DNA from 3 places in the Pseudarthrobacter sp. S6 genome. Region 2 is predicted to be linked to each of the others. Evidence: riboswitches for the same ligand, from Rfam matches in the RefSeq annotation. Region 2 holds a riboswitch; each other region holds the start of a gene.

Region 1 (4,971 bases), 1.5 Mb from region 2:
CATCCGTCAAGGGTTCCACCCGCCTCGAAGCCAAGAAGCAGCGCCGCCGCGAATCCCGTGATACCGGCCGCCGCCGCACCGTCATCACCGAGGCCGAGTTCCTGGCCCGCCGCGAATCAGTGGACCGGCAGATGATTGTCCGCCAGCGCGACGACAGAATCCAGATCGGCGTCCTCGAAGACGGTGTGCTGGCCGAGCACTTTGTCTCCAAGACCCAGCAGGACTCCCTGATCGGCAACGTCTACCTCGGCAAGGTGCAGAATGTGCTGCCGTCCATGGAAGCGGCGTTTGTTGACATCGGACGCGGCCGCAACGCCGTCCTTTATGCCGGTGAAGTGAACTGGGAAGCCGTTAACCTCGAAGGCAAGCAGCGCCGGATCGAAAACGCGCTCAAGTCCGGCGACACCGTCCTGGTCCAGGTCACCAAGGATCCCGTGGGCCACAAGGGTGCACGCCTGACCAGCCAGATCTCGCTGCCCGGCCGCTACCTCGTCTACGTGCCCGGCGGCTCCATGACCGGCATCTCCCGCAAACTGCCCGACGTCGAGCGCAACCGGCTCAAGCGCATCCTCAAGGACCGCCTCCCCGAGCACGCCGGGGTAATTGTTCGCACCGCTGCCGAAGGCGCCTCGGAAGAGGAGCTCACGCACGACATCAACAGGCTGCGCGCGCAGTGGGAGGGCATCGAAAGCCAGTCCACGTCGACCAAGATCCTCGCGCCCGAGCTCCTCTACGGCGAACCGGACCTCACCATCAAGGTGGTCCGTGACGTCTTCAACGAGGACTTCTCCAAGCTTATTGTCTCGGGTGAAGAGGCCTGGGACACCATCGAGGCCTACGTCACGTACGTTGCCCCGGACCTCGTGGGCCGCCTGGAAAAGTGGACCAAGGACCAGGATATCTTCGCCGCGTGGCGGATCGACGAGCAGATCCACAAGGCCCTGGAACGTAAGGTCTTCCTGCCTTCGGGCGGCTCGCTGGTCATTGACCGCACCGAAGCCATGACCGTAGTGGACGTCAACACCGGCAAGTTCACCGGCAGCGGTGGCAACCTCGAAGAAACCGTCACCAAGAACAACCTCGAGGCAGCTGAAGAAGTGGTCCGGCAGCTCCGGCTACGGGACATCGGCGGCATCATCGTCATCGACTTCATAGACATGGTCCTGGAATCCAACCGGGACCTGGTTCTTCGCCGCATGGTGGAGTGCCTGGGCCGTGACCGGACCAAGCACCAGGTTGCAGAAGTGACGTCGCTGGGCCTCGTGCAGATGACGCGAAAGCGCATGGGTACCGGACTCCTGGAAGTCTTCGGGGAGCAGTGCGAATCCTGTGCAGGCCGCGGAATCGTCACCCACGACGACCCCGTAGAGCACCGCCGCGCCAATACCGTAGCCGCTGAGCACCATGTGCACCACGTGCAGCGGGTGGACAGCCGGCAGGAACCGCGCATCAACGATCAGCATGGTGACAGCATGCGCGCTGACACCATGCGCACCGACAGCCAGCGCCCGGACAGCCAGCGCTCGGACAGCCAGCCGGGTGGCCGCACTGACCGGAAGCGCCGCCGCGGACGTGGCGGCCAGCAACTGGAAACGGCACCGGCAGCGCCGGTGCAGATCCACACGGTCCACCCGGAACCCAGTGACGCCGAGCGCCACGCCAAGGCCGAGGCCACGCGGGCCGCGCTTGCGAACATTGCGGCCGCAGCCCACGCTGCGCACGTGCACGACGACGAAGTGGCTCGCGCATCAGCTGCGGCGGGACAAGCTCCGGCTGCACCAGTGCCGGCTTCGCGGCCCGAGATGGACTCCAATGGCCGTCCGGCCGCTGTGCTGACGTTCGGCGGCGAGCAGGTGGTGCTGCCGTTCGTGGCCCATCACGAGGACCAGCCGCACGCACCGGCCCTGACGCTTGACCGCCTCGCGGAGGCCTTCGCCCACCTTGGCGAGCCAGCCCCTGTCGTGGAAAACGAGCCGTCCGCAGTCCAGGCAGCTGCAAGCCAACCGGGCGAACCTGCCCGTCAGCACCAGCCGGCAGTGGCGGAGGAGGATTACTCCGACCACACCGAGGCGCCCCTCGCCCGCCGTCCCCGGCGGAACCGGAGCGCCAGCCGTGCCCAGGGCGCAGCCAACGCCACGTCTGTGGAGCATCACGAAGCCGGTCCGGCGGCTGCCGCTGGACACTCCCACGCCGCCAAGGCCCCGGAGTCCGTCAAGGTGGCTGAGAAGCCTGCGGCCATCAACGCGCCTATCATCCTCGGTGTTGGGGTTCCGGCCTCGGAGCTCTAACGAAGCAGCAGGGCAAGCCTCTACAACGGCGCCCGGACGTGTCTGTGAATCACAGGCTGCGTCCGGGCGTCCTGCGTTAAATCCCGAGGGACGCTAGGCTGGTGACTGACACGGGGTGCCGCGCAGAGAGCCGGCTGAGATCCACACCCGTTGAACCTGTCCGGCTAGCACCGGCGAAGGGATGTCTCCTTTGGCTTCAAGTTCTGTCCTTCCTCCTGCAACGCCCGCGGCGGTTCTGCCGGATATCTCAGCAAACCAGGGTGAGGTCCGGCCTGCGCCAGGCCGGTCTGGCAACGTCCAGGTGCTGCGTGACGTCCCGCGGGTGCTGTCCATTGCCGGATCGGACCCGTCAGGCGGCGCGGGCGTCCAGGCCGACCTCAAAAGCATTGCGGCTCTTGGCGGCTACGGCATGGCGGCCATCACTGCACTGACAGTCCAGAACACCCAGGGGGTGCAGGCGGTTCACGTGCCGCCGGCATCCTTCCTGGGCCAGCAGCTGGACGCCATCAGCGACGACATCACCATCGATGCGGTCAAGATCGGCATGCTCGGCGATGCTGCGGTGATTGGCGTGGTCCGGGACTGGCTGGAAAAGGCGCGTCCCGCCGTCGTCGTTCTCGATCCGGTGATGGTGGCCACGAGCGGTGACCGGCTGCTGCAGGAGTCTGCCGAGGCAGCTCTGCGGGAGCTGCTCCCGCTCGCTGACCTGATCACCCCCAACCTGGCCGAATTGGCCATCCTGGTGGGGGAGCCGCAGGCGCGGGACTGGCCTGATGCGCTCGGACAGGGGCAGCGGTTGTCCGCCGCGGCCGGTGCCACGGTCCTGGTCAAGGGCGGCCATCTCGACGGCGGTGCGTGCCCGGATGCCCTGGTCAACGCCGCCGGGCTGCTCGCCCAGGAGGTAGTGGAAGTGAGCGGTGACAGGATCCCAACCCGCAACAGCCACGGCACCGGCTGCTCGTTGTCGTCGGCTATGGCTACGGCCCAGGCCAGGCTGGGGAACTGGGAATCCGCGCTACGGCAAGTGAAGCCTTGGCTGGTCGGCGCACTGCAGGCCGCTGATCAGCTGGAGGTGGGCGGTGGCCACGGCCCCATCAACCACTTCCACCACATGAAACAGGTTCCGGCAGCCGGCGAATTCGCCCAGACGCTCCAGCGGGCGTCGGCGCCGGATCTTGCGGCCATCTACGGGCTGGATTTCATCCGCGACCTGGCGGGCGGCACGTTGGCTGAGGAAGAGTTCGGCTACTACCTTGCGCAGGACGCCATCTACCTGAACGGCTATTCGCGGGTCCTGGCCCGGGCCAGTGCGCTGGCGCCCACGGAAGCCGCGCAGACGTTCTGGGCAAAGTCTGCCCGGCAATGCCTTGAGGTCGAATCCGAGCTGCACCGCACGTGGCTGAGCACCAGGACGGTGGACTCCGCCCTTGGCCCAGTCACCAAGTCCTACGTGGACCACCTGCTGGCAGCCTCGGCCTCCGGCAGCTACGCGGTCCTCGTCGCTGCGGTGCTGCCGTGCTTCTGGTTGTACGCCGAGGTGGGACAGACCCTCCACGCGGAGTTCCTGGCCGCCGGTGCACCGAAGGAACACCCCTATGCCGACTGGCTGCGGGCCTACGCTGACGAGGACTTCGCGCAGGCCACCCGCGACGCCATCGCCTTGGCTGACGAGGCCGGCCGGAGCGCTTCCGCGGATGAACGTGCGGCGATGCTCGTGGCGTTCAGGCAGTCGTGCCGGTTCGAAGTGGAATTCTTCGACGCGCCGCGAATTCATTCCTGACAGTCAAGGGCCCGCGTGGCCTGTACGATAGTCAGGCACGGTTTCGGATTGTCAGTGCAGTACCTGCTTATGGGTCCTAGCACAGACAACCGACCGTAACCAGCCTCATTTGCGGCCGAAGGCAAAATTAGCGTATTCTAGATCTTCGGTGCTTACGCCAACACTTGGGTTACGACCCCACGGCGTTGAGGCACAGCGAGAACCCGGCCGATTATTGAATCGGGTTCAGCACGCAAATTTAGTAATAAACGTCGAGAGAAGTGAGTTCCCAAGTGGTGTACGCGATTGTCCGCGCAGGCGGCCGCCAAGAGAAGGTTTCCGTTGGAGACTTCGTTACCCTGAACCGCGTCCCCGGTGGAGCCGGCAGCACTTTTGAGTTGCCCGCACTGCTCCTGGTAGACGGTGACAAAGTCACCTCTGCTGCTGCGGACCTGGCCAAGGTAACGGTTACGGCTGAGATCCTCGAAGACCTCCGTGGTCCGAAGATCGTCATCCAGAAGTTCAAGAACAAGACCGGTTACAAGAAGCGCCAGGGTCACCGTCAGGAATTGACCAAGGTCAAGATCACGGGTATCAAGTAACTCTTCGTTACTGTTCAGGTTCTTCAGCAGATTCCCCAGAATTTAAAGGCAGGCATTTCAAATGGCACATAAAAAAGGCGCGAGTTCCACTCGCAACGGTCGTGACTCCAACGCCCAGTACCTCGGCGTCAAGCGCTTCGGTGGTCAGGTAGTTTCCGCAGGCGAGATCATTGTCCGCCAGCGTGGCACCCACTTCCACCCGGGCGCTGGCGTTGGCCGTGGCGGCGACGACACACTGTTCGCACTGGCACCGGGAGCCGTCCAGTTCGGCACACGCCGCGGTCGCCGCGTTGTCAACATCGTTGCTGCTGCAGCTGCAGAG
Region 2 (4,971 bases):
CGCCTGCCTGGAACAGCACTGGCCGGCCCTGGGGCGGCCGGGGTACCGTCAGCGAGCCCTCAACACGGAAATGACTTCCTACATGATGCAGTGGCTGAAGCTTGTCCGGGTCAGCGTAAACGCCGGCGCGGTCCATCACCAGCGCATCATCAGCCCATGAATCCCAGAGCCGCACCGCCACGTCGATGAATTCGGCCGCCCGCGCATACCGTTCCCCGTGGCTGGGCATCGCGTCCAGCCCGTGGTTGCGCGCTTCGGCGTCGAACATAGACGTCACCACGTTCCAGCCCATCCGCCCACCGCTGATGTGGTCGAGGGATGCCAACATCCTCGCGGCGTGGAAGGGCGTGTAGAAGGTGCTGGATACGGTGCTGACCAGACCTATCTTGCTGGTGGCACGCGCCATGGCGGCCAGGGCGGTCAGCGGTTCAAGGAACCACCTCGGTCCCTGGTCCGGATCGCCCACGCTGTGGCCGTCGGCGAAAAACACCGCATCGAAGAGTCCACGTTCGGCGCTTTGCGCCAGCTGCTCATAAAAGGCAATGTCGCTAAGCCGCTCGACCGGCGAGTCCGGCCTCCGCCAGGCGGCCCCGTGGTGGCCGCAGCCGAAAAGGAAGGCGTTGAAATGGAGTTGGCGCTGGGTTCCGTCCGTGTCCTGCATGGCCGTCCCTTTCCGCTAGTTCATGACCAGGCCGCCGTCGACCACCAGGTTCTGGCCGGTGACGGAGCGTGCCCACGGGGAGGCGAAGAAGAGGATGGCGTCAGCAAAGCTGGACGGCGTGGTGACCTTGCGCAGGGGCGTGGCGGCGGCGATGTAGTCGAAGACTTCCTCGGGTGTGGCGGCGCTGGCGTCGGTGGTGCGAAGCAACCCGCCGGAGACCATGTTCACCGAGACGTTGTGCTGGCCCAGGTCCGCGGCCATGGTCCGGGTCAAGGCCAGCAGCGCGGCCTTCGCGGCGGTGTAGTCGTGGTAGGGAACCACCGGGTTCTGGAACAGGTTGGTGCCGATGTTGATGATCCGGCCGAACCCGTTCTGCAGCATGCCCGGCAGGGCCTGCTGGGTGGTGTTGAGCGCGCCGCGGACGCTGCCGGAAAACTGGGCTTCGAATTCCGGCCAAGTGATGCCGGCCGCGGAGGAACGGGCGTCGCCATTGAAGGAGAAGTCGGCCAGGGCGTTGTTGACCACGGTGGTGACGGGGCTGCCGAAATGTTCCTGGGCGTCGGTGAGCATAGCGGCCACCTGGTCGGCGTCGGTCACGTCCGCTTGCAGGGCCACAGCCTGGCCGGGACCGTACTTTGCTGCCAGGGCTTCGCTCTCCTCGGCGCTGTTGCGGTAATTGATGACAACCCGGGCATCTTGCTCGGCAAAGGCCTGGACGATGCTGTGGCCGAGGCCGCGTCCGCCGCCGGTAACGAGGACGAGCTGTTCTGGGATTTGCATGGTTTTTCCGCTTTCTATCGGTTGGTGTTCTGACGGCCCCACTGGGCCACAAGTTCTTCGGCGCTGCGCTCTGGATCATCAGAGGCGCAGATGGCAGAGACCACTGCTATGCCCGCCGCTCCGGCAGCACGCAGCGCATCAACGTCAGGGGATTCGATCCCGCCAATCGCTACGCAGGGCAGGGGCGTGGCGGCCGCGATCCGCCCGAATCCGTCAACGCCCAGCGGCGCCGGGTGGTCCGGCTTTGTGGCGGTCGGCCGGATGACCCCTACCCCCAGGTAGTCCACCGTCCCCGGCGGCAGGGCATGCAGCACTTCCAGGTGGCCTGGGGTGTTCGCCGTTAGTCCGACGACGGCGTCCGGGCCTACCAGTGCCCGGACCCGTTCCACGGGAAGATCGCTTTGCCCAACATGGACTCCATGCACGGCGGCCCCTTCCGCGCGGGCGGCAAGGAACACGTCGATCCGGTCATCCACCAGCACCGTAGCCGCGTGCCCGACGGCGTCCGCGGTCTGCAGGACCAGCTGGTACAGATCAGCGGTGCTGGCGGTTTTCTCGCGGATTTGGACTACCCGAACGCCACCGGCCACCGCCGCGCGGACGGTCTCCACCACTCCCCGCGAACCGCACAGCTGGGTGTCGGTCACCAAGTAGATGCCCTCAATACGTCCGGGCGCCCAGTCCCCACCGGTCATGAAATGACCACGCGGGAGGTGAACGTTCGAGCGTCAATACCTGCCAGAGCGTCAAGGAATGCGACGGCAAAGCTGCCCGGGCCGCGGGCGCCGTCAGCTGCCATGTCTGCTGCCACAGTGTAGACGGCGGTGGCCGCCGCAGCAGCAGCCAGCGGATCGTCGTCGACGGCGAGGAAAGCGACGGTGACCGCACCCAGGGCGCAGCCTCCCCCGGTGACCTGGGTCAGATACGGGTGGCCGTTGCTGATCCGGATGACGTCCGTGCCGTCCGTGATGACATCTGTGGGGCCAGAGACCGCAAGGACGGAGCCGTAGCGGCGGGCAAGGCCGCTGGCCGCTTTAAGCGCGGCTTCGGGCCCGTCCACGGCGTCGACGCCGCGTCCGCCCTGACCTTCGCCGGCAAGCGCCAAGACCTCCGACGCGTTGCCGCGCACCGCCGTCGGCCGGTAATTCAGCAGCTCGGCGGCGAGGGCCGTGCGGACCGGCAGAACGCCGACAGCCACTGGGTCCAGGACCCAAGGTGTCCCGGCCTCCGTGGCGGCGTGCACCGCCTCGCGCATGCCGGCCTGCTGTTCTTCATGCGGAGTGCCGACGTTCACCAACACTCCGGACGCAACCCGTGCGAACGGCCCTGCCTCAGCAGGGACATCAACCATCGCCGGTGCCGCGCCTAGGGCAAGCAGCACATTGGCGGTGAAATTCGTCACCACCGTGTTGGTCAGGCACTGGATCAGCGGCGTGGTTTCCCGGACACGTTCGAGCATGGTCCAAGCATGGTTAGGCGTCAGGCGAATAGTCATCCGCGACATCCCTTCGCTAGTCCGAACTAGATCAGGTTCAACGGGTGTTCTCTCAGCCCCTACCAGCAGGGCACCCCGTGTCACTAACGCACAACTCTACTCTCTGGTGGACAGTGGAAAAATGTCCGGCCGGCACGCGGGCCTTGCTATCGTCATCAACAACAGCGCCCGTTACGGCCCTGGCTTCACACACCCAACCTCTTTGCAAGCGTCCACCCGGCCATGCACCCAGTAGCTGCCTGTGCCGGCTATGGGTTTGGCAGAGGATTCCACCTGTTTGCGGACTGTCGTGTTTGACGTGCCTGCGGGCGTAATCCACACCAGCGCGGCAACTGCGGCCACGATAGGCGAAGCCATGGAGGTTCCGCTGGCAATGTCGTAACCCTTCGCGCGGTTGTTCTGGCTACCCAGCGTGAACTCATGATTCGGGAACGTCGAAAACACGCTGACACCCGGAGCCGCCACGTCCACCCACCTGCCGTACGTCGAAAAGGATGCCTTCAGGTCGTTGTTGTCCGTGGCCGCAACCGCGATGACGTTCGGGTACGCGCCCGGGTAAATTTTGGCCTGGGTACCGCCATTCCCGGCAGCGGCAACGATGACCCTCCCCGCCTCCCACGCCTTGTTGACCGCAGCTTCCAGGGTGCGTGAAGAGACGCGCTGTCCCAGGCTCATGTTGATCACCTTTGCATCATTTTCCACCGCCCAGTCGATGCCCTTGGCAATGGCCGAACTGGAGCCGGTCCCGGAGTCGTTGAGGACTTTGACGTCCAGGATGGAGCACTCCGGGCACACACCGGCCACACCGGCGGTGTTATGGACGGCGGCGACGATGCCGGCGACGTGGGTGCCGTGGCCATATTTGTCGTAGTCCTCAGCATTCACGATCTGCTTGTCGGTGAGGTTGGTCCGCGCAACCACCTGGCCTGAAATGTCCGCATGGTCCACTGCCACCCCGGAGTCGATGATGGCCACTCTGACGCCGCTCCCCTTGGAGCGGGTCCAGGCTTCGACGGCGTCCACGTCGGCGTCCGGTGTGCCCGCGGCCACCTCCACCAGATAGTCCGGGTTGTTGTTGAAGAATGACTGACCGTTGTTCTGCAGGGCATACTGGCGGCCGAAGAAAGGATCATCGGTAGCGGCAGTGACCAGCTGGTCCGGCTCGGCGTACTCCACTGCCGGGTTCCGGCTCAAGGCGGTGACGAGCTGCAGTTCCTTGCCCGCAGGTACTTTGATGAGGCGGGCGCCCGTGCTGCCAATGCCGCCGCCGTCGCTCAGGCCATGCTGGCGCAGGACGTCAGGCGCGGCGGCGTTGTCACGGAATTTGACCATGATCTGTCCGACGATGTGTGAGGACTCGGGAGCTGCGTTGCTCGGGGCCGCCACGGTGATTCCGCCAAGCGCCATCGTTGCCGCTGCGAAACTGGCCACTATAAGTTTTTTCATGGCGCTTATCTTGCGCGAACAGTGACTGGTTGGATACCCCTCGTGGTGATTTCGATGATGCAGGTGGCTGCGATGGCGGTGAGGACGAGCACCACGGCGAACATGGACCGGAAGCCCAGGGGCTGGGCCATCAGCTGGCCCACGTAGCCGCCCACTCCCCCGTTGATGGCAGCGATGATGCCCACGGACGTGCCGAACACCCTGGCCTGCAGGTTCTCGTTGAGGACAATGTAGGCGAGCGCGAAGCCGGCGCTGGAGACGCCCTGCAGGGACCGGCCGGTGATGAGCAGTCCAGGGTGGGCGCGGTGATGCAGAGGATGGTGCCGGCGCGGAAGATGTTGGACGCGCAGGCGGCTGCCGGCGTGGACACCACGGACGTTGCCATCCTGCCGGAGCCGACCGGAACCGCGCTGATCGTGGTGGACCGCGAGGACGCGCTGTTGTGGGTGTTCCGGCTGGAGCTCTAACGCGCGACGGCGGGTGTCCGCCTTCTGGACTAGGTTCACGGCGCGCCGTTCCCGCCTGATGGGCTCGAACATGCGGACAGGTGCTGGATAGAGCCGACCACACAGCTTGAGGGTCGCCGAGG
Region 3 (4,971 bases), 1.2 Mb from region 2:
TTCAGGCCGTTCTGGGCGAGGACACGCAGGTTCCCCCGATGGCCCTGAAAGACGGAGGAGGCAAATGAGCCGCCGGCGGATTTCCCTGCGCCAGGAACTGCCCCTGCTGGTATGGCTGGTGATCGTCTGGGGCGCCCTGTGGCAGGACCTCAGCCCCGGCAACCTGCTGTTCGGCGCGTTGCTGGCCGTGCTCGTGGCCCGGATGTTCTACCTGCCGCCGGTAGAAGTCAGCGGCCGCTTCAACATTCTTCACGCCGTGCCATTTGCCCTGCGTTTCCTGGGCAGGGTGGCGGCAGCGAGCGTTGAGGTCATGTACTTGGCGGCTGTCCGCGGCCCCCGGGTCATCAGCTCCGTCGTCGCAGTGCCGTTGCGGAGCCACCAGGACCTCATGGTCACCGCCACCGGGCATGTGATCTCCCTGATCCCGGGCTCCCTGGTGGTGGAAGTGGACCGGTCAACGTCCACCTTGTACCTCCACGGGCTCAACGTCAGCAGCCCGGAAGAGGTCGCGAACCTGCGCAGGGAAGTCCGCTCGATCGAGGCGGACCTGATCAGGATCATGGGTTCCCGCGAAGAACTCGAAGCAATCCGGCAGGAGGCCGCAGCATGATGCAGACCGTTCTGGCTGTTACGGCAGTCATTCTTTCGCTGGCAGCGGCGGGAGCCATCATCAGGATCTCCCGCGGCCCGTCGCTGCTGGACAGGGTGCTGGCCTCCGACGTCCTGCTTGCGATCCTCGGCGCGGCCCTGTGTATCGATATGGCCGTCAACCGGCACCTGAACAACCTGATGCTGCTGGTGGCGCTGTCCATTGTCGGCTTCATCGGGTCAGTGACAGTTGCGCGCTTTGTGGCCGACCGTCGGGAGCAAGCCAATGAATCCTGAGGCCGGCGTGGTTGATAACGTCATCGATACCGTGTCGGCGGTGTTCCTGCTGGTGGGTGCCCTCATGTCCCTCGCCGCCGCCGTCGGACTGCTCCGCTTTCCGGACCTGCTCAGCCGCATGCACGCGGCCACCAAGCCCCAGGTGCTGGGGCTGTTCCTGCTCCTTGCGGCCATCGGCCTGCAGATGCGCACCTGGTGGGTGTGGCCCGCGCTGCTCGTGGCCTGGATTTTCCAGCTGCTGACCGTGCCGGTTTCTGCCCACATGGTGGGCCGCGCCGGGTACCGCACCAAGCACCTGCACCGCGAGCTGCTCAGCTCCGATGAACTCGACGCCGTGGTTCAGAAGGCGGCACAATCCGCCCGGGATGACTCCTCCCGGGATGAAGCGGACGACGGCGGCCGGCGGGGCTGAGCCTCATTCGTCGATGCTAGTGTTCCGCCCCGCGCGCGAGTTTTTGTCCAGATAACACGGCGTCAGTGCCGGTTGGAGGCCTTTAGCTGGACAAAAACTCATGGGTTGGTGGTGCGCTTAGACGATGTCCTGGGACTTGGCGAAGCGGGTAATGGCCCGCTGTGTGCCGCGGTTGGCCAGCACCTGGATGATGGTGCTGACCGAGGCCGAAATAAGCGCGAACGTCAGCGCCGAGCGGAGGCTCGTGGGGGTGTCTTCATCCTTGCCGGTGGGAGGCTTCCGGCCCGTGGACTTTTCCCACACGGTATTGACCATCTTGGTGCCGACGAATCCGGCGCCGAGGCTGATTGCAGTGCCGAGCAGCTTGATGAACAGGTTCATTCGTTGAACTCCTTGTGAGCGGATCCGGGACTGCCTTTAGCCTAACCCGGCCGCATCGACTCCAGAATCTCCCGCAGGGCCTCCACCACGAGATCATGGTCCTGCTGTTGGGGCAGGCCCGAGACCGTCACCGTGGCTACGGCACCCACGCCGGTGACGTAGACCGGGAAGCAGCCGCCGTGGGCCGCGTAGACGGTTTCGTCGTACCAGCCGTGGTCCTCGATCCGGCCGCCGTGCAGCCGGCCGCGGAGGCCCACCAGCAACGACGGGATCTCATACCTGGCGGCGGTGCGCTGCTTCGCCCGGATCCAGTGCTCGTTGTCGGGGGTGGCCCCGTCCAGGGCAACATGGAAAAGGACCTGGTCACCCTTCGTGATGTCGATCGCGATAGGCAGCTGGCGCGATTTGCCGAGCTCCACCAGCAGCAGCCCCAGGTTGAGGGAATCATCCCTGGTGAAATGGGGAAACTGCAGCTCGCTGACCTCGCCCTCGATGCGGGCGATCAGGGCCTCCAGCAGCCCCGCCGGCTGGGGCACCGTCGCATCGGGATTGAACGCAGTCACAGTCGGGTTGTTGGCAGTCATGGCCCACAATCTACCCCGCCCGCGGTGTAAACTGGAGCACGCCCATCAGGGCAGATTTATTACGACAGGGGAGCGCCGCCGTCGGACATCACTGGCATTGCCAGGGACCCGCAGGCCGGCGCTGAGAGTGCGGACAGCCGCAGACCCTCGAACCTGATCCGGTTAGTACCGGCGCAAGGGAGTCGAGTTCTCGAAGGGTCCGGCAACGGCGGCAGCGCCGCTTACCGGGGCACTTTCCCCTCCTGTTCCTCAGGAGGACAATATGACAACTGCAGCATTCAAAAAGACCGGCAATACCTGGCGTGTTGTGGACATCGTGGTGGCGGCGCTCATCGCCATCACCGGCGGCGTGATCTTCTGGGCGTGGTCCCAAGCCGCCGGCATCGTTTCCGCACCGATGAATGCCGTTTACCCCCCGCTGACCGGCCTGATCGCCGGCGGCTGGATGATCCCGGCAGTGCTGGGCATGCTCATCATCCGCAAACCCGGCGCGGCGCTCTTCTGCGAAACTGTGGCCGCCACCGGCGAACTCATCATGGGCTCGCAGTACGGCGCCACGGTGCTGATCTCCGGACTCCTCCAGGGCCTGGGCGCCGAACTGGTGTTCTTCCTGCTGGTGTACGGCAACTTCCGGTTCAAATCCTCCCTGCACCAGAAATACAACCTCATCGCCGCTCTGCTTGCCGGTGCCGGGGCGGGGCTGTTCTGCGGCCTCAACGACTCGTTTCTGCCGTGGGGCTGGAATATCGCCTACGAGCCGGGCGACAAGCTCGCCTACATCGTGTTCTGCACCATCTCCGGCGCGGTGATTGCGGGCGCGCTGTCCTGGATCGCCACGCGCGGCCTGGCCAAGACCGGTGTGCTGAGCTCGTTCGCGTCCCGGAAGGCAGCGTCGGAGCCCGTCTTCAACTGATGACCGCTTCCGACGCCGTCGCTTCCGGAGTGCGCCCCGCCACGGTATCCGCCCGTGGCTGGGGCTGGCGGCATGCCGGCCGTTCCGCCCCCGCCGTCCATGGGCTCGACCTCGACATCGCTCCCGGCGAGCGGGTGCTGCTGCTGGGCCCGTCGGGCGCGGGCAAGTCAACGCTGCTGCACGCGCTCGCGGGGGTGCTGGGGGATGAAGGAGACGACGCCGACGAAACCGGTTCGCTGCTGATCGACGGGGTGGTTCCCCGCGGGCAGCGCGGCCGCTCAGGCCTGATGCAGCAAGACCCCGAAACGCAGGTAGTTCTGTCGCGCCTGGGTGACGACGTCGCCTTCGGCGCCGAGAACCTCGCCGTTCCACGGGACGAGATCTGGCGGCGCGTCCATGAAGCGCTCGACGACGTCGGGCTGCGAAGTACCGGGGCCGGCGCTGTTTTGAACGCCAATGGCACTGGTGTGGACGCCGACGGCGGGCCAGGTGCCGCCGGGCTCCCGCTGGACCACCCGACGTCGGCTCTGTCCGGCGGACAGAAACAGCGTCTGGCGCTGGCCGGGATCCTCGCGATGCGGCCCGGGCTGATCCTGCTGGATGAGCCCACCGCGAACCTGGATCCCGCCGGCGTGCTGGAAGTCCGGGACGCTGTGGGCCGCTGCCTGGACAAAACCGGCGCCACACTCGTTGTGGTGGAACACCGCGTGTCCGTCTGGAAGGACCTGGTTGACCGGATTGTGGTGCTCCAGCCGGGCTCCGCTGCGGGCTCCGCAGGAAGTTTGGCCGCTACATCCGCTGTCCTCCTGGACGGGCCGCCGGATCAGGTGCTCGCGGACGCACGGGACATGCTGATCGGTGCGGGCGTCTGGGTGCCGGGGTATGTTCCGGCAACCCGGAGCCGCGCGTCCGCAGGCTCCGGTGAGCTGCTGCTGGCCGCCGCGGACCTGGCAGTCTCCCGTGAGCGTCCGCGGCGCCGCGGCTTCCGGACCATCCCACCGGTGCCGGTGCAGCAGGGCATCACAGCCCAGGTCCGTTCCGGCCACGCACTCACCATCACGGGGCCCAACGGCGCCGGGAAGTCAACGTTTGCGCTGACGCTCGCCGGATTGCTGGCGCCGGTGGCCGGGAAGGTGGCTGCCGCCGTCGAGCTTTCCGCGGGCGCCGGGATCGATCCGTTCAAATGGAAAGCCCACCAACTGATTTCCCGCATCGGAACCGTGTTCCAGGAGCCCGAGCACCAGTTCGTTACCGGCCGGGTGCTGGACGAACTGATGTTCGGTCCGCGGCATCTGGGCCATGGCGAGGAGCGGGTCGAAGAGCTGCTGGAACGGCTGCGCCTGACGCACCTGGTGGAAGCCAATCCGTACACACTGTCCGGCGGCGAAAAGCGGCGCCTGTCGGTGGCCACCGTCCTGGCGGCCCACCCGCGTGTGCTGGTGCTGGACGAGCCGACGTTCGGCCAGGACGCCAACACCTGGGCCGAGCTCGCATCGTTCCTTTCCGAACTGCTGGACGCCGGGACCTCCGTAGTTTCCGTGACCCACGACCAGGAATTCAGCGCCGTCCTGGGCGGGGCCGAACTGCGGCTTGGCCCGGCCTCACGCGGCGGCGCCCGCCAGGAAGCGGGTGCGGCATGAGGGATGCCCTGACTCTCCGCGGCAACCAGGCACCGCTGACGCGCGCCAACCCGTTGGCCAAGTTCGCCGTCGTTTTCCTCATCACGCTGGTGCTGGCGCTCTCCATCGACTGGGTGTCCGCCTCGGTGGCGATTGCGGCGGAACTGGCGCTCTTCC

What was found. A riboswitch is a leader RNA that binds a small molecule or an ion and turns the genes downstream of it on or off. The one in region 2 is predicted to bind thiamine pyrophosphate.
Region 1: linked by a shared signal. The riboswitch ahead of thiD (bifunctional hydroxymethylpyrimidine kinase/phosphomethylpyrimidine kinase) and the one ahead of thiM (hydroxyethylthiazole kinase) in region 2 are both predicted to bind thiamine pyrophosphate.
Region 3: linked by a shared signal. The riboswitch ahead of ACQCS0_RS19330 (ECF transporter S component) and the one ahead of thiM (hydroxyethylthiazole kinase) in region 2 are both predicted to bind thiamine pyrophosphate.

What each region holds. Positions count from the first base shown of each region.
Region 1 is NZ_CP189581.1:2,666,954-2,671,924, reverse strand. Features, by position in the region: gene ACQCS0_RS12765 (Rne/Rng family ribonuclease) at 1-2,288, shown strand, start outside; TPP riboswitch at 2,390-2,487, shown strand; gene thiD (bifunctional hydroxymethylpyrimidine kinase/phosphomethylpyrimidine kinase) at 2,470-4,068, shown strand; gene rplU (50S ribosomal protein L21) at 4,341-4,649, shown strand; gene rpmA (50S ribosomal protein L27) at 4,711-4,971, shown strand, end outside.
Region 2 is NZ_CP189581.1:1,157,914-1,162,884, reverse strand. Features, by position in the region: gene ACQCS0_RS05665 (LLM class flavin-dependent oxidoreductase) at 1-661, opposite strand, end outside; gene ACQCS0_RS05660 (3-oxoacyl-ACP reductase) at 677-1,441, opposite strand; gene thiE (thiamine phosphate synthase) at 1,456-2,136, opposite strand; gene thiM (hydroxyethylthiazole kinase) at 2,133-2,936, opposite strand; TPP riboswitch at 2,928-3,024, opposite strand; gene ACQCS0_RS05645 (S8 family serine peptidase) at 3,108-4,382, opposite strand; gene ACQCS0_RS05640 (hypothetical protein) at 4,388-4,921, opposite strand.
Region 3 is NZ_CP189581.1:4,024,568-4,029,538, reverse strand. Features, by position in the region: gene ACQCS0_RS19360 (Na+/H+ antiporter subunit D) at 1-68, shown strand, start outside; gene ACQCS0_RS19355 (Na+/H+ antiporter subunit E) at 65-610, shown strand; gene ACQCS0_RS19350 (monovalent cation/H+ antiporter complex subunit F) at 607-885, shown strand; gene mnhG (monovalent cation/H(+) antiporter subunit G) at 875-1,297, shown strand; gene ACQCS0_RS19340 (DUF4235 domain-containing protein) at 1,415-1,678, opposite strand; gene ACQCS0_RS19335 (heme-degrading domain-containing protein) at 1,720-2,262, opposite strand; TPP riboswitch at 2,319-2,460, shown strand; gene ACQCS0_RS19330 (ECF transporter S component) at 2,525-3,175, shown strand; gene ACQCS0_RS19325 (ABC transporter ATP-binding protein) at 3,175-4,815, shown strand; gene ACQCS0_RS19320 (energy-coupling factor transporter transmembrane component T) at 4,812-4,971, shown strand, end outside.